4 regions of the Ferdinandcohnia sp. SAFN-114 genome follow, and region 4 is predicted to be linked to each of the others. Evidence: riboswitches for the same ligand, from Rfam matches in the RefSeq annotation. Region 4 holds a riboswitch; each other region holds the start of a gene.

Region 1 (3,342 bases), on a different contig from region 4:
TCTTTCAGTATTGAAGCGACAATTTTCACAACTTTTACTCATGATAATTCCTCCTAAAATATGATTAAGCTGCAATTTCAGCAATGAACGCATTTGTAATGATCATTTTCTTTCCAGCTTTTAATCCCACCTCAATAAAAATGGGCTTTCCGTGTATCTCCCCAATTTGGACAGAATATAGAAAACCCACTCGACAATCGTTTCTTATAAATACTCCATCGGTCTTTAGCATTTTAAATAGTCTTTCTTGCATGTATGACGGTCTAAAATAATCCAAAACTTTGTTTTTTAACATGATAATTTCCCCATCCTTATGTGTTTAATCGAAATGATAGTATCCGAACCATAATGCAAAGACATTAATTGTCTTGCATGTTCTTGGTCTACAGCTGACACGAGATTAGATACAGATTTCCTTTCGTGATTTACAACGACTAGGAATGTGTATTTATCTGGTCTTTGGACTCCATCAAAAAACTCCCATTCTGGTAATACAGACGTAATTGGTTCTGATTTGATTATGGCAGGAGGACAAAATTCATTCTCCGTAATAATCAACAAAGCGGGATAACCTAGTAAAATCTGAAAAAGGAAGATGTCACCCGATGCAATTACCTCACCATTCTTAGAAAATGTTTTTTCACCGACTGAAAACTTAGCGTTTTTCGTATAAAAATCAAATGTCATACTGCTACACCTTCTTCCTGGAACGAAAAAAGATCGAACTCAACAGGTCTTAACTCACTCTGCAATAGCTCAATCTCCTTTAGACACTCTATTAATTTCAGTCTTTTACCTTTAGAAGAACGAATTTGAAAGGTTACTTTGCCATTAACAACCACAACCCCTACTCTTCCTTTTTGGAATAACCCTCTGCTGTCTACCATTTCGTATGATGGACGTTTTAAAAGGTCTTTAATCCAATCTTCTGTTTTCATTTTGTGATGGGATAATTCGAATTCGACTCCTGTGACCATTGGATCTAACCAGCCTAACGAGGAATCAAACAAATAGATACCACCATCAATTTCTCCTTTAAAAAAGGCTCTGTAGGCTTTCATGGATTCTCTTGGTTGATTTTTAAATGGCTCAATTCTAAAAACATGGCCATCTAAATACCATTCAAATCCATCTTTCTTTGTTGCAAAACGTAATCCTCTAAGTGCAGTACCTAATTGTTCTGGCGGAATAGGAGCAAAGCAAGTAAGTTTAAACATGAGCTACTTCCCCCTTTTCAAGACAACCTGTTGAACAATACGTTTTACCGTTAATGTGAATTAATGTTTCACATTGGCCCTTACAGATAAAACAACATGTTTCAAACTGCATGTACTAAACATCCTCTCTTAATAGCTTTTTAATTATGAGCAACTTTTATATACTCACATATTCCTCCCCCCCTTTAAACGCAAAAAAGCCCTTGGGTTTTCATAAAAAGTAGACAGTCAAAATCTGATTCTACTTTAATATGAACCCAAAGGCTCCGAAAGTTTATTAGTAACCCTGCTAACCGAAAATGGTTGCAATTTAAAAGAAAAGTTAAAAGAATATAGCTAAATTATAGCAAAGGTTACATTTTATCTCAATGTTTAATTAACTTGGAAATGGTGTCTTTTGTTATAGAAAATAAATCATTTTTATAATTTATCTTTAGGTAGTTAAGCTGTTCCTCTGTAAGCGGATATACTTCTTTAATAATACCTGATTCTCTTAGCTCCATAGCAAAATCTACCGAAGAGGAATCTAAGTATAATTCTCTAGATGTAGAGTCGATCACTTCGCAATTTAATTCTTCTTCAATATCCGATCTAATTCTTGACTCTGCTGCCAGTGCGACAAGTTCTACATACATATTATCATCTACCATAAAATACGACCTTCTAAAAAAATATTTTATTTCAGAAGATGTAATGATCTCATCTGAAATTAACTCTTCTGGAAGTTGTTCTGCTGCTTTCATTTTAAAATACACCTCACGTAAAATAATTCGTATAATATAGGCATTTTCTGACGTTTTCCTTTAAGTTATTTCAATTGTAGTATATGTGGAATGCGAAAATTGTAGAATTTAACAATTAATTTAAAAAACATTTACTTATTTATCAAAATGATTCAACTACAATAAAAAAAACCCACCTATAATACATAAATGTAAGGTCGGTTGCACTAGTAGCTCTGGATTATTCAAGTGCCCAGGTAAAAATAATCCTTCATAGCTTTCCTTATAAATCCTCAAATTTTGGCAATGTTTCTCCGGATAATAGAAAAATGTTTTCTAGTGAAACGTTTCTTTTTCCCCTTTCAATATTGCTGATGTAATTTCGATGTAACCCTGTTCGATAAGCAAATTCCTCTTGTTATATCCCTTTTTCTATTCTTAATAATCTGACTTTTTGTCCGAACTTAATTTTAATCTCATTAGGATTTAAGTAATTCATGTATTGAGTATAATAGAGAAATTAGTAGTTCGCTACAACTATAAGTTACATTTTGGGTTAAATTTTACATTTAATGTATTAAGATTATATCATATTAATGTTTTTATTTGTAAGTATGTTTTAAAACAAAAAAACACCTAAAATGTATACTCTTATATTACTTTTCATAATTGACGGTACTTAGTGATATTATATCAATGTTAATGCAATAGGTTATTTTCATAATTATTTAGAGTAGAGTTTCATTCACGTTATTCAGATAAAGAGTTTTTGATAATTAATCGGAAAAAATAATTCCTTTTAATTAGGCTGCAACCTTTCTTTTAACTAAGTACCAAACCTTTTAAGTTCCTCGAGCTGAAACAGAATAAACTAAAAAGTGCTGCTACCGGCCTCCGTTGTTTAATACGGCCATAGGAATGTACCACTTCTGCCATTTAATTTACCAACGATTACCACAAAGTTTACCACTGGTTGCCACCGTATTTACCATTGGGGCAGATTTACAAAGTTAAGGGTTTTGAAAGATAAAAATAATTCCTCCGCATGTTTAGAAAGAAATTAGGCTTTAGATGTTCAACAAACGCATCCTTATATGTAGTATCCGTTTCAAAACACAGAAATGGTGCACCTTTTATCATTTTTTACATCCAACCATAAATAAGCGTATAAGGACTTGACTTGGAGCCTCTGTGGGCATGATTGGTCTTGAAAGGCTGAAGCAGTTGTTTCAGTAGGCAAACCAGCCTTTCATACCCACCCCAAACTGCCTATTCCCTAACTTTGTTTACTTAATATATTTTGTTAATAGTTTTCATCGTAAACAATGATAGGACTTTACTTGAATATCGTTATTAACGATGAATACGGTCAAAAATCATACTACATATAAGCGCCCGATTGC
Region 2 (3,342 bases), on a different contig from region 4:
CCTTGGTCAACGCATTCAAATGTCTTTCCGACGAATTCTACGAGAAAGTCCCGATGCATTTTTCCTTTTACGATATTAGATTCACCGATAAAATCAGCAACAAAACGATTGATTGGTTCATCGTATATATCAATTGGGGTACCACTTTGTTGAATTTTTCCTTCATTAAGTACAAATATCTCATCAGACATGGCAAGAGCTTCTTCTTGGTCATGGGTAACGAAGATAAAAGTAATACCAAGCCGCTTCTGAAGGTCGCGAAGCTCGTATTGCATTTCGGTACGAAGCTTCAAATCGAGAGCGGATAATGGTTCATCCAATAAGATAATCTCGGGTTCATTAACAATTGCACGTGCAATCGCAACACGCTGTCTCTGACCACCTGACATTTCTTGAATTTCACGATTTTCATAGCCTGCAAGATTAACAAAGCTTAAAGCTTCTTTTACCTTTTTATCTATTTCAGATTGCTTCAATTTCTTTATACGTAACCCAAAAGCAATATTTTCAAATACATTAAGATGTGGAAACAGGGCGTAATCCTGAAACACTGTATTTACTTGACGTTTATTTGCAGGTGTCGTATTTACTTTTTTACCATTAAAATAAACCTCACCACTTGATGGTTCAATAAATCCTGCGATTAACCGAAGTATCGTGGTTTTTCCACACCCAGATGGACCGAGAAGAGTATAAAATTTTCCTCTTTCTATTTCAAAGCTAACATTGTCGAGAACAGCTGGATCATTGTCATACTGCTTTGTGACATTTTTAAATTGGATAATAGGTATACTGTTCATAGCAACCCCCTTCTTTCTATTAATAGAGATAAGATTCATAACGTAATCCGGCATAATTATACACGAATCGGCAAAAAAAACAATAATAATTATAATTGTCAAGTCAGAAAACTAGGGAAGACTATTTTCTTATTGAAACAAGAGAAGTGTATAGGGCATTTGGGATAGGAAAATTTTCCCGTTTTTAGCAAAAGATTATAACGATTTCATTGACCAAAGAGGAAAATAGAAATATAATTATAGTACTATTTAAAATACTCTTTCTTTAATGAGTTAATTGGATAAAGTAAGGGCAAATTCATTGAAAGATGAAGACGCAAAACTATAGGGGCTAAAGTTCACTAGTGTTCAAAATGGAAGATAAAAAGGACCGAGAAGTTCAAGGCGGCGTAGCTTTTTTGTACCAGAGCGTATGTAATTATACGTGAGGAACGTAGAAGTAAGCCAACCCAGAAATTCTATGTGTCATTTTTACCTGAGTTTTGGAACATCCTCATTTTGGACATGCCAGCCAGTTACCGAGTACAGCTCGTATCGAAAGAACGTAGATTAATCGGTATATGATTAGTCTTTTTTTATACCAATTTATTAACAATATGTTGCTACTATATTACTAGATTTTTGGAATTGGAACATTTCAAACGAATTTTGGAACATCCTCTAAAAAAATTTGGAAGTGATTACATGGAGAAAACAATCCAGAATCTTAACTTGCTAAAAAAATTAAGCGAACTAATTGAGATGATTGGTTCTGAGAAGACTCTAATTTCTGACGAGGTTCGTACTTTACTTAATCAAACATGTCAGGAAAAAGAAGAACAAGAGATTACCAGTACCCTTTTAAATCAACTCCAAGAAATAAACGAACAAATGGAAAACATGCATTGGATGAATAAGCATTACCGAATCCTACATGATTTCGCACAAGTCTGCAGTAAAACATTAAATGAATCCGTCCTTCTCCAAAAGTCTTATGAAATGGTTTCACGTGTTATGCCTACTGATGCATTTTATATTGCATTGCATAATCCTGGTGACAAACATATTCATTTAGTCTTTATTATGGATAATGGCGAACCAGCTCCTCCAAGTACCGTAGACTTTGGCGAAAACTACACATCAAAAGTCATCAAAACAAGGGAAATCGTCCACCTCAAACATCAAAACCAGAACATTGAATATGATACGAAAATGGGTGAGGGGGACGAGGACACAAGCTCCTGTCTTTTTGTACCCGTTGTCATTGATGACCAGGTCAAAGGTGTCATCTCAACTCAGAGCTTTAAAGATTTTGCTTATCGGAAAGAGCATGAGGAACTACTACAAATGATCGGTGCGCAAGTGATCAACTCGATTGAAACAGCAAGATTATATGAGAAAATTTACACAATGTCTCGTACGGATGAATTAACAGGTTTAAAAAACCACCGTGCATTCCATGAGGATTTAGCACAACTGATCAAAAATGAGAATGATGAAATAACAGTTATGATGATAGACTCTGATGATTTAAAACAGGTCAATGATCGGTTTGGGCACGATGCTGGTGACCTATATTTACAGGTACTAGCATACGGAATGAAAACGGTATGTAATGAAAAGTTTGAGGGGTATCGTTATGCCGGAGATGAGTTCATGATTCTGATTAAAAATAGCAGCGACACGTGTGTAAAGGAAATTTACGCAACATTAAATGAGTATTACAATGAAAATCCAATCATCATGGAGAATGAAAAAATCATTGTTTCGATCAGTACGGGTGTCGGGATATATCCACACCATGGAACGACCGTAGATTCTTTAAAAAAGGCAGCCGACCAAGCGCTATATGCTGCAAAAGAAAGTGGAAAAAAACGCATCGTAATAGCGAAATAAAAAAGCTCATCCAAATGGATGAGCTTTTTACTCGTTGTCAAGCTCCAGGCACCATCGGCTCGAGGTCACAAGCCAAACGCTTCTGAAGGTAAAAATCACCTTCTGTCAGCGCTCGTCTTGTGCTTGTCGCCGATAGACGGGCGCCCTGCGCTTTTCTTAGTTGATATGGGCAATAATGCCTTCTTCGTCGTCCAACACAAGTTTGATTCCGGCATATGGGTCACGGTTAAGAAATTCGCCTAGCCATAAACGAATTGCTTCAATTAAGTTCGCCATAATGAGAATCTGCTTTCGATCGTTCACGTATACTTCTGCGGAGAATCCGTACTCATCGTCATACATCAGCTCCACTTCAACCTCTTCAGGCTTTACTTGCTTTTTTAAGCCGATATAGACACAAACTGCATTTATAATTTCCTGTTCAGAAAGTATTAGCGTTGCCATGGATCAGTCTCTTTTTTCTTTTTATCTTTAATCATGACGAAGATTTTTCGAATGATGGAGATCAGAACGTAAATCGCAAGAACGTTAATCATTAATCCTAAAAATGAACCAAGCATACCCATTCCACCTAAAAGACCTCCGAATAGGAATCCTGCAAGTCCACCAAGCATAAGACCTTTCATTAATCCACCAGACATGAATCCACCTTTAGGAGTGGTAGGAG
Region 3 (3,342 bases), on a different contig from region 4:
ATTTTCATGCTCTTTCCCCATAATAAAGTTGTTAAAGGAAACTCCCAATTCCTGTGTAACAATTCCTGGCAATTCGAAAAAAGATAAAGTTGTTCCATCCTCTTTTAAAAATTTTAAACCCATGCATAGTAATGTACTTTCATTATAATATCCAGACTTCATACCGAACTGTAATTCTACATTTTGATTTAACGCAGTGACTTTAACATTATTATTCTGGTTGCATTTCTCTACAAGAAAAATCCCTTCTGACATTGTTTCAAGTACTGTTCGAGATAAATTTTCGATTTGTTGAGCTTCTTCTTCGAGAACTTTTCTATCCGAAATATTGATACTGGTACCAACTACCTCAATTACGTCTCCTTGCTGAAACACAGGCCTTAGTGTACAAATATAGCTAAAACCAGCTATAAAACTCTCGAAAACACAATGTTCCCCGTCCCATGATTTTTTATAATATTCCAATTTCTCAGCTGCATAGTCTTCCGGGTAAAAATCAAACAACGATTTACCTACTATATCCCTGGGCTCAAAACCTAATTTATATAACAATTCTCCATCACAAAATGTGTGGATAAAACAATTGTCTTTTTTTATAAATTTGTAAACCATACCTGTATCTGAAAAAGTTTGTTTTATTTCTCTAGAGTATTTACCCACTTTAAATTCTCCTGTTTTATAAAAGTTACTTAAAATTATAAAAATATAACATTATAACGAGTGTTTACATTATAAGTAACACACATTCCTATGTCCATAATTAGATTATGGAATTATACCGGTTATTTTAGTTATAATACATCAAACTAGGGCTAGGACAATCAATGTCGATAAGAGGAAACTATTTTTAGGTACATTTATTAGACACAACTTCCAAGTATTGTATATTAGAACGAGAAATTCTCCTCATAATCATCCTTTTTCTGCTTTTTAATTATATTATCCAAGTCAAATCCTACTTTTCTTATTGAACTAACCAGCACAGTTAGCCATCCGTGAATCGCAAAAATCAGCTCTTCACCACAGAGAATGAAAATATCCTAAGATGTATATAATGGTTCAATCTATAAATCAATGAATAATAGCTCTCTTTTTTTACGAATTAGGAGGGTCCTCTTTGATGTTGTCTCTTTTTGTAATTAGAGATGTTTATTTTCATGGTAGTTGAAGAAGTTACTTCTGTGTCCTTTTTATTTTATGAACAACATTCCCATTTGTACATCCACTTTCAATGTCCTGGTGATCCTCTAGGTTCTGATACAACGGAAAGTATTTTTAAAGAACCGCTTTTTATTTTTTCATTCTTCACAACAACCACCAACCACTACTCTTTGATAAAACAATAAAATCCTATTATCCATTTTATTTTGTCTTTTTATGTAAAAACTATTGGAATTTTGTCGAAACTTAGTATAATAGTACTGTAGAACTAGTCTAAAAGTCGTAATGTTTAATATCAGATAAAGGCAAACTTATCGAAAGGTAAGGACGCAAAGCTAAGGGCCTAAAGGAGTAATGCTATGGTAGCCTAGCTGCCATGAGGAAACAGTTCAAGAGAACCTGTATTTTCTTCAGGTTCTCTTTTTATCGTGAAAATAAAGGAGGTGATCAAATATGTCAATTAAAAGGAAATATACGGGAAAAATATTTCATCATTTTCAGCCTGTATTTCAACCTAACTGATAAAAAACATTTGGATTTGAAGCTCTTCTTAGAACGAGAGATAATACCAGTCCAGAAAATATCTTTCAAAACGCAAAAATAAATAGATTGCTTTATGAGTTAGACTTATTATCAATCGAAAAGGCGATAGTAACATATTCATTTGACTGGTTATACAATAGAAGAAGGCAAACTTTTTCTTAATATTTTACCTTCCACAATTCTACATGATACATTTTTAGAATTCATTATGACCATCGTTAGAAATTATCTTTTTAAACAAGAATCTATTCTAGAAATTTCGGAATCTGAAATTGTGGAACAATATAAAACCTTTAGGGAGAGGATTTATCTTTTAAAAGAACTAGGATTCAGAATCGTAATTGATGATTATGGAAAAGGATATCCTGATATCAAGAACGTTATGGAACTAGAGCCCCCTTATTTAAAATTAGACCGTTATTTTTCTAAAACCTTGCATTAGTAATAAACAAGAACTTATTTCTTTTACTAAAAATTTTTTTATGAAAAGTAAGGGAGCAATATTATTTTAGAAGGTATAGAAAGAAAAACTGATCTAGAAACAGCTTCCAATTTGGGAGTACAGTACGCATAAGGATATCTATTAAGTAAACCTATTAAATTAAATACTAAAACACTACAATATTGAATTAGGATAGCGTTCCTGTCTCTGATCAATATTAATATAAAATATGTGAAATTGGTGTAAGGCAGAGTCCCTGCTTCTTGCTAATAACACGTTTGGTCCTTGTTAGCCAGACAAAGGGTTGAAGGTGTTTTTTATTTTGTTTAAATTACCATATAATTCTCAATTTAAAACGCTATATAGGAGAATTCTAAAATGCAAAAATTTGTCATTATCCAAGTGGACAAGGAGATTTTGCTTTACCTATTCATGGAGTTCTTTCAATAGATAAAGCAATTATGACTACTATACTTCAAACAAGCCCCTGAGTACATGAGGGCAATAGTGAAAAACGTGAAGAGGTCGTCCCCGCTATTGATATGAAACAGTTATTGTTTAGCAATTAATCCATTCTATCAGAAACTTCAAAGTTTATCTTGGTTAAGACACATGATATACATATTGGTCTATTAGTTAATCATTCTAAGGAGATTTTAGAGCTTTCAAATGATGATATTGTCCCATTTAATGATATGGAAACCTCAAAAACTCTTTAGAAAGAATAATTAAACTGATGAACAATTGATACCAATTATTAATATAACGAGATTGTTCAATCAATTATCAAGTCTAAAAATTATTAGGGAACAAGTAGAGAAATTATTTTAGAGTACAGAAAAATAAAACATTGGAGTGTAAATGATGAAAGTTTTTACAAATTTAAAGTTAGGTACAAAAATCAATATACTTGTTATAGCTATTATTCTTTCTTTGTCGGCAATTGTTGGTGTAGTTGTTAACTATCAAATCACAAAAGGTATTGAGGAATTTGCGACCGAAAAAGCAAACGGGGACCTTAATCTATCCTTCAGATATCTAAATAGCATATACCCAGGTGAATGGGAGTTAAAAGGCGATAAACTTTATAAAGGTTCAACTCTCATGAATGATAATTACGAAATTGTTGATGTAATTGGTGAAGACACAGGTGATACAGTAACAATTTTCTTAGAAGATACTCGATTAACTACCAA
Region 4 (3,342 bases):
ATGAAGACGGAAGTAGCGCGGTCCCTGAGGATATGGTGATGGGCCTCATGAAAAAGGTCGAACAGGTTACACAAAATTCTAAGGCTGAAAAAGCGGTTGAATTAATCAAACAAATCGATGATAAAGTCATCATTTTCACCGAATACCGTGCAACCCAAATGTATTTACAATGGTTTCTGCAACAGAATGGAATTTCATCTGTTCCATTTAGAGGTGGATTTAAACGCGGGAAAAAAGATTGGATGAGAGAATTGTTTAAAGGTAAGTTCCAGGTCTTGATTGCAACAGAAGCTGGTGGTGAAGGAATTAACCTACAATTCTGTAACCACATTATTAATTATGACCTCCCTTGGAATCCAATGAGGCTTGAGCAACGGATTGGGCGTATTCACCGCCTTGGCCAGGAAAAAGATGTTCATATTTATAATTTCGCAACAAAGAACACGGTTGAAGAGCATATTTTAAAGCTATTATATGAAAAAATTAATCTGTTTGAGCGTGTGATTGGACAATTGGATGATATCCTAACAAGATTGGATCTCGGTAACATCGAAGACCATATTCAGGATATCATGCTTCGTTCGCGGAGTGAGGGTGAAATGAAAATTAAGATGGAAAATTTAACTTCTATCATAAGCTTTGAAGAACAAAATGGTGGTGAGCAGCATGCAGCAACAGGAAATAGTTAACTTTCTTGAGAATTATTTTGTTTCAAACCATTGTGAAATTCTTGAACGTCATCCCGGATATATGACCGTACAATTAACCGTTGATTTAGATAAGCAATTAATGAATCGACCTTTTTATTGGACATATGTTGAAAAAACAGGCGGAACTCCAAATCCGATGAAGCTTACATTAATTACAGATCGGGATCAAACGCCTGACAATGTGAAGGGCGACTTTATTCATTTTGGTGCCCCCCGTTTACATCAGATTTTTGAATCGACGAAAAAGCTCGCAAGTTATATACGCTTGTATCAGCAATCACCGCCCGGTGCACAAGGGAATACCCCTCTTTTCCCGTGGCTTGGGTTGAATGTAAAAATTTCATACAAGAGTGACCGCAAGCGTGATGTGCTGATGTCACTCGGGTTACAGCTTATTAATGGAATCATTGTTGAAGATTTCCAAGAAAAAGTTGAAAAGTTGCCGCTTACTCCTAAGATACCTGATCATACGTATACAATGTCACCGCTTGTTAAGCCACAAAGTGGAATTAACCGTCTCCAGCAATATGTGCGAGGGTATGTTGAAACTCAGGACCACTCTTGGGCAGATGAAGCAAGGCAGCGCTGGGACGAAGATTTAGCCTTGCTAAATTCCTTTTATGAGGGCATCGAAGAAAAACCTGAAAGCTATGAAATTGAAAAAGAAGCACTCAAAGAGCAATACGAACCGAAAGTTCTTGTCGAAATTATCAATGGCGGGTTGTTTTATCTTTGTCAAAACACGATGTAAAATTGACCTATCCTCACCTTCCGAGGGTAGGTACTATTTTTTTGAGGGTATTTTAAAAGAAATCGTTCGACAAATTCCTTACAATTTTTTGGTAATTTTACAAAAAACCTGGTTAGAATATCACTATGTATTAACCAACCACTTCATTAAGTTTACATTTTATAGGTCTAAATCCCTATAATTCGAGTATATTCTACATAAATAGAGTAAAACTACTAAAATTCGATTGGTCGGACGAACTATATTTCGTGTTTTGTAAATATTTTGACATCGACAGATTTTTACAGAAAATTTCATTTTCATGTTTTATACTTCTAAATGTAATACAAAGGTTCTATACATAAGAGACTATCGTTTTAGGTAGACGGCTAACATTCGAACAGACAAAGGCAAACCTATTGAAAAATAGGGACGCAAAGTCACAGGTCTAAGATTGGACGTAACAATTAAGACGGCTGGACTGCCTGGAATACTAATTGTATTTTGGGAGGAAACGAAATGTTAAATGAAGTACAAAACAAAGATGAGCAATTGGATCAAGATTGGATCGACCTTATATTAGAAGCAGTGGAGATGGGAATGAGCGTCCAGGATATTCAAGCTTTCCTCCAAAGTAAAACAGCATAACGGACCTTATCTATACATATAACAATAACCTTTTGAAGCTACGGATTGGAAACATAAGGATGCGAGGGAACCTAAATTATCGGGTTCCTTTTTATTTTTCAGTTTTTTGTGTTCTTGTTATAAAACATTTACTTCGTTATATGCTATAATAGGTATATGAAGGAAGGTGAGAAAGAATGATTGGTCAACGTATCAAAACATTTCGTTTGCAAAAACAATTATCCCTATCTGAACTAGCAGATCGCGCTGGAGTTGCCAAATCATACTTGAGCTCAATCGAACGGAATCTCCAATCAAACCCTTCTATCCAATTTCTTGAAAAAATATCTACAGTATTAGGAGTTACAGTCAACGAATTGCTCCATGAACAATCAGAACCTGAAAGTGTAGAACTTGATTCAGAATGGACTAGACTAGTACGCGAGGCAATGAAATCAGGAGTTTCCAAAGAGGAATTTCGATCATTCTTAGAATTCAACAAATGGAAGATGGATAATAAATAGAAAATGCTTCGGCACATTGGTTGCCTGAAGCATTTTTTATTTTATATGTATGTATCGAAAGTGGTATTACTGTGGGATTCAGATTGTTGAGGAATTGGGTATTTTTTCTGTAATGATGAAGGATATGCTTCTCCAGCATCACGGGCACGAAATGTTGCGAGATTATGATTACAAATTGGACAGTTCCATTTACCTTGTTTACTGCTCCTAAAAGATGGTCGATAACATCTTGAACATGTTTTTGTATACATAGAGACTCCTCCATTTAGAAAATTTGAGTAATCCAATAGCCATGGAGGATAAAAACATATGCATATAAAGCAGTGGCTACATAGGATAAAGAACGAATTAATCGGTTCACTGGGATACGAATGATAAAATAAAGTGAAATCAAACATAAAGAAAGCATTGCTTTTATAAGTAAAAATAAGACCGGATGGATTTCGTATATTGTGTACATTAACGGGTTGGCTTCTGATATATGGCCGCCAAGGATTCCGAAATGGGTGATAAATGCGTCTATGAGATTTAAAAAAGCTAGCAAAATGAGGATAAATTTCATTGGAAACCTCGCAAATCATCATTAATAAAGTTAAGTTAATATTGAGAACTTATTCAGATATATCCTATGATCCGCTTTTATTCATTCTCAATAAAGAATACACGAACGAATATACTCCCTATTAAATTAAATATCTATCAATCACGATCTTAAACGTTTTCTCAGGTAGTAAAATATAAAACCTCCACC

What was found. A riboswitch is a leader RNA that binds a small molecule or an ion and turns the genes downstream of it on or off. The one in region 4 is predicted to bind cyclic di-GMP.
Region 1: it holds a riboswitch for cyclic di-GMP, as region 4 does, so the genes downstream of both, ACR65M_RS25185 (hypothetical protein) here and ACR65M_RS23225 (DNA-binding anti-repressor SinI) in region 4, are expected to answer to the same signal.
Region 2: it holds a riboswitch for cyclic di-GMP, as region 4 does, so the genes downstream of both, ACR65M_RS08840 (sensor domain-containing diguanylate cyclase) here and ACR65M_RS23225 (DNA-binding anti-repressor SinI) in region 4, are expected to answer to the same signal.
Region 3: it holds a riboswitch for cyclic di-GMP, as region 4 does, so the genes downstream of both, ACR65M_RS20640 (EAL domain-containing protein) here and ACR65M_RS23225 (DNA-binding anti-repressor SinI) in region 4, are expected to answer to the same signal.

What each region holds. Positions count from the first base shown of each region.
Region 1 covers NZ_JBPFDQ010000129.1:5,869-9,210, forward strand. The annotation lists gene ACR65M_RS25165 (hypothetical protein) at 1-42, opposite strand, end outside; gene ACR65M_RS25170 (hypothetical protein) at 65-295, opposite strand; gene ACR65M_RS25175 (hypothetical protein) at 289-687, opposite strand; gene ACR65M_RS25180 (hypothetical protein) at 684-1,217, opposite strand; gene ACR65M_RS25185 (hypothetical protein) at 1,583-1,960, opposite strand; cyclic di-GMP riboswitch class II at 2,148-2,230, opposite strand; partial or broken gene ACR65M_RS25190 (helix-turn-helix domain-containing protein) at 2,223-2,345, opposite strand.
Region 2 covers NZ_JBPFDQ010000021.1:1,740-5,081, reverse strand. The annotation lists gene ACR65M_RS08845 (ABC transporter ATP-binding protein) at 1-800, opposite strand, end outside; cyclic di-GMP riboswitch class I at 1,082-1,145, shown strand; gene ACR65M_RS08840 (sensor domain-containing diguanylate cyclase) at 1,485-2,675, shown strand; gene ACR65M_RS08835 (YxcD family protein) at 2,832-3,119, opposite strand; gene ACR65M_RS08830 (hypothetical protein) at 3,107-3,342, opposite strand, start outside.
Region 3 covers NZ_JBPFDQ010000078.1:13,085-16,426, reverse strand. The annotation lists gene ACR65M_RS20645 (ATP-binding protein) at 1-660, opposite strand, end outside; cyclic di-GMP riboswitch class I at 1,456-1,540, shown strand; gene ACR65M_RS20640 (EAL domain-containing protein) at 1,826-2,146, shown strand; gene ACR65M_RS20635 (methyl-accepting chemotaxis protein) at 3,011-3,342, shown strand, end outside.
Region 4 covers NZ_JBPFDQ010000103.1:5,957-9,298, forward strand. The annotation lists gene ACR65M_RS23215 (DEAD/DEAH box helicase) at 1-689, shown strand, start outside; gene ACR65M_RS23220 (YqhG family protein) at 667-1,461, shown strand; cyclic di-GMP riboswitch class I at 1,840-1,929, shown strand; gene ACR65M_RS23225 (DNA-binding anti-repressor SinI) at 1,960-2,088, shown strand; gene ACR65M_RS23230 (helix-turn-helix domain-containing protein) at 2,265-2,591, shown strand; gene ACR65M_RS23235 (hypothetical protein) at 2,633-2,842, opposite strand; gene ACR65M_RS23240 (DUF5658 family protein) at 2,857-3,153, opposite strand; gene ACR65M_RS23245 (TasA family protein) at 3,295-3,342, opposite strand, start outside.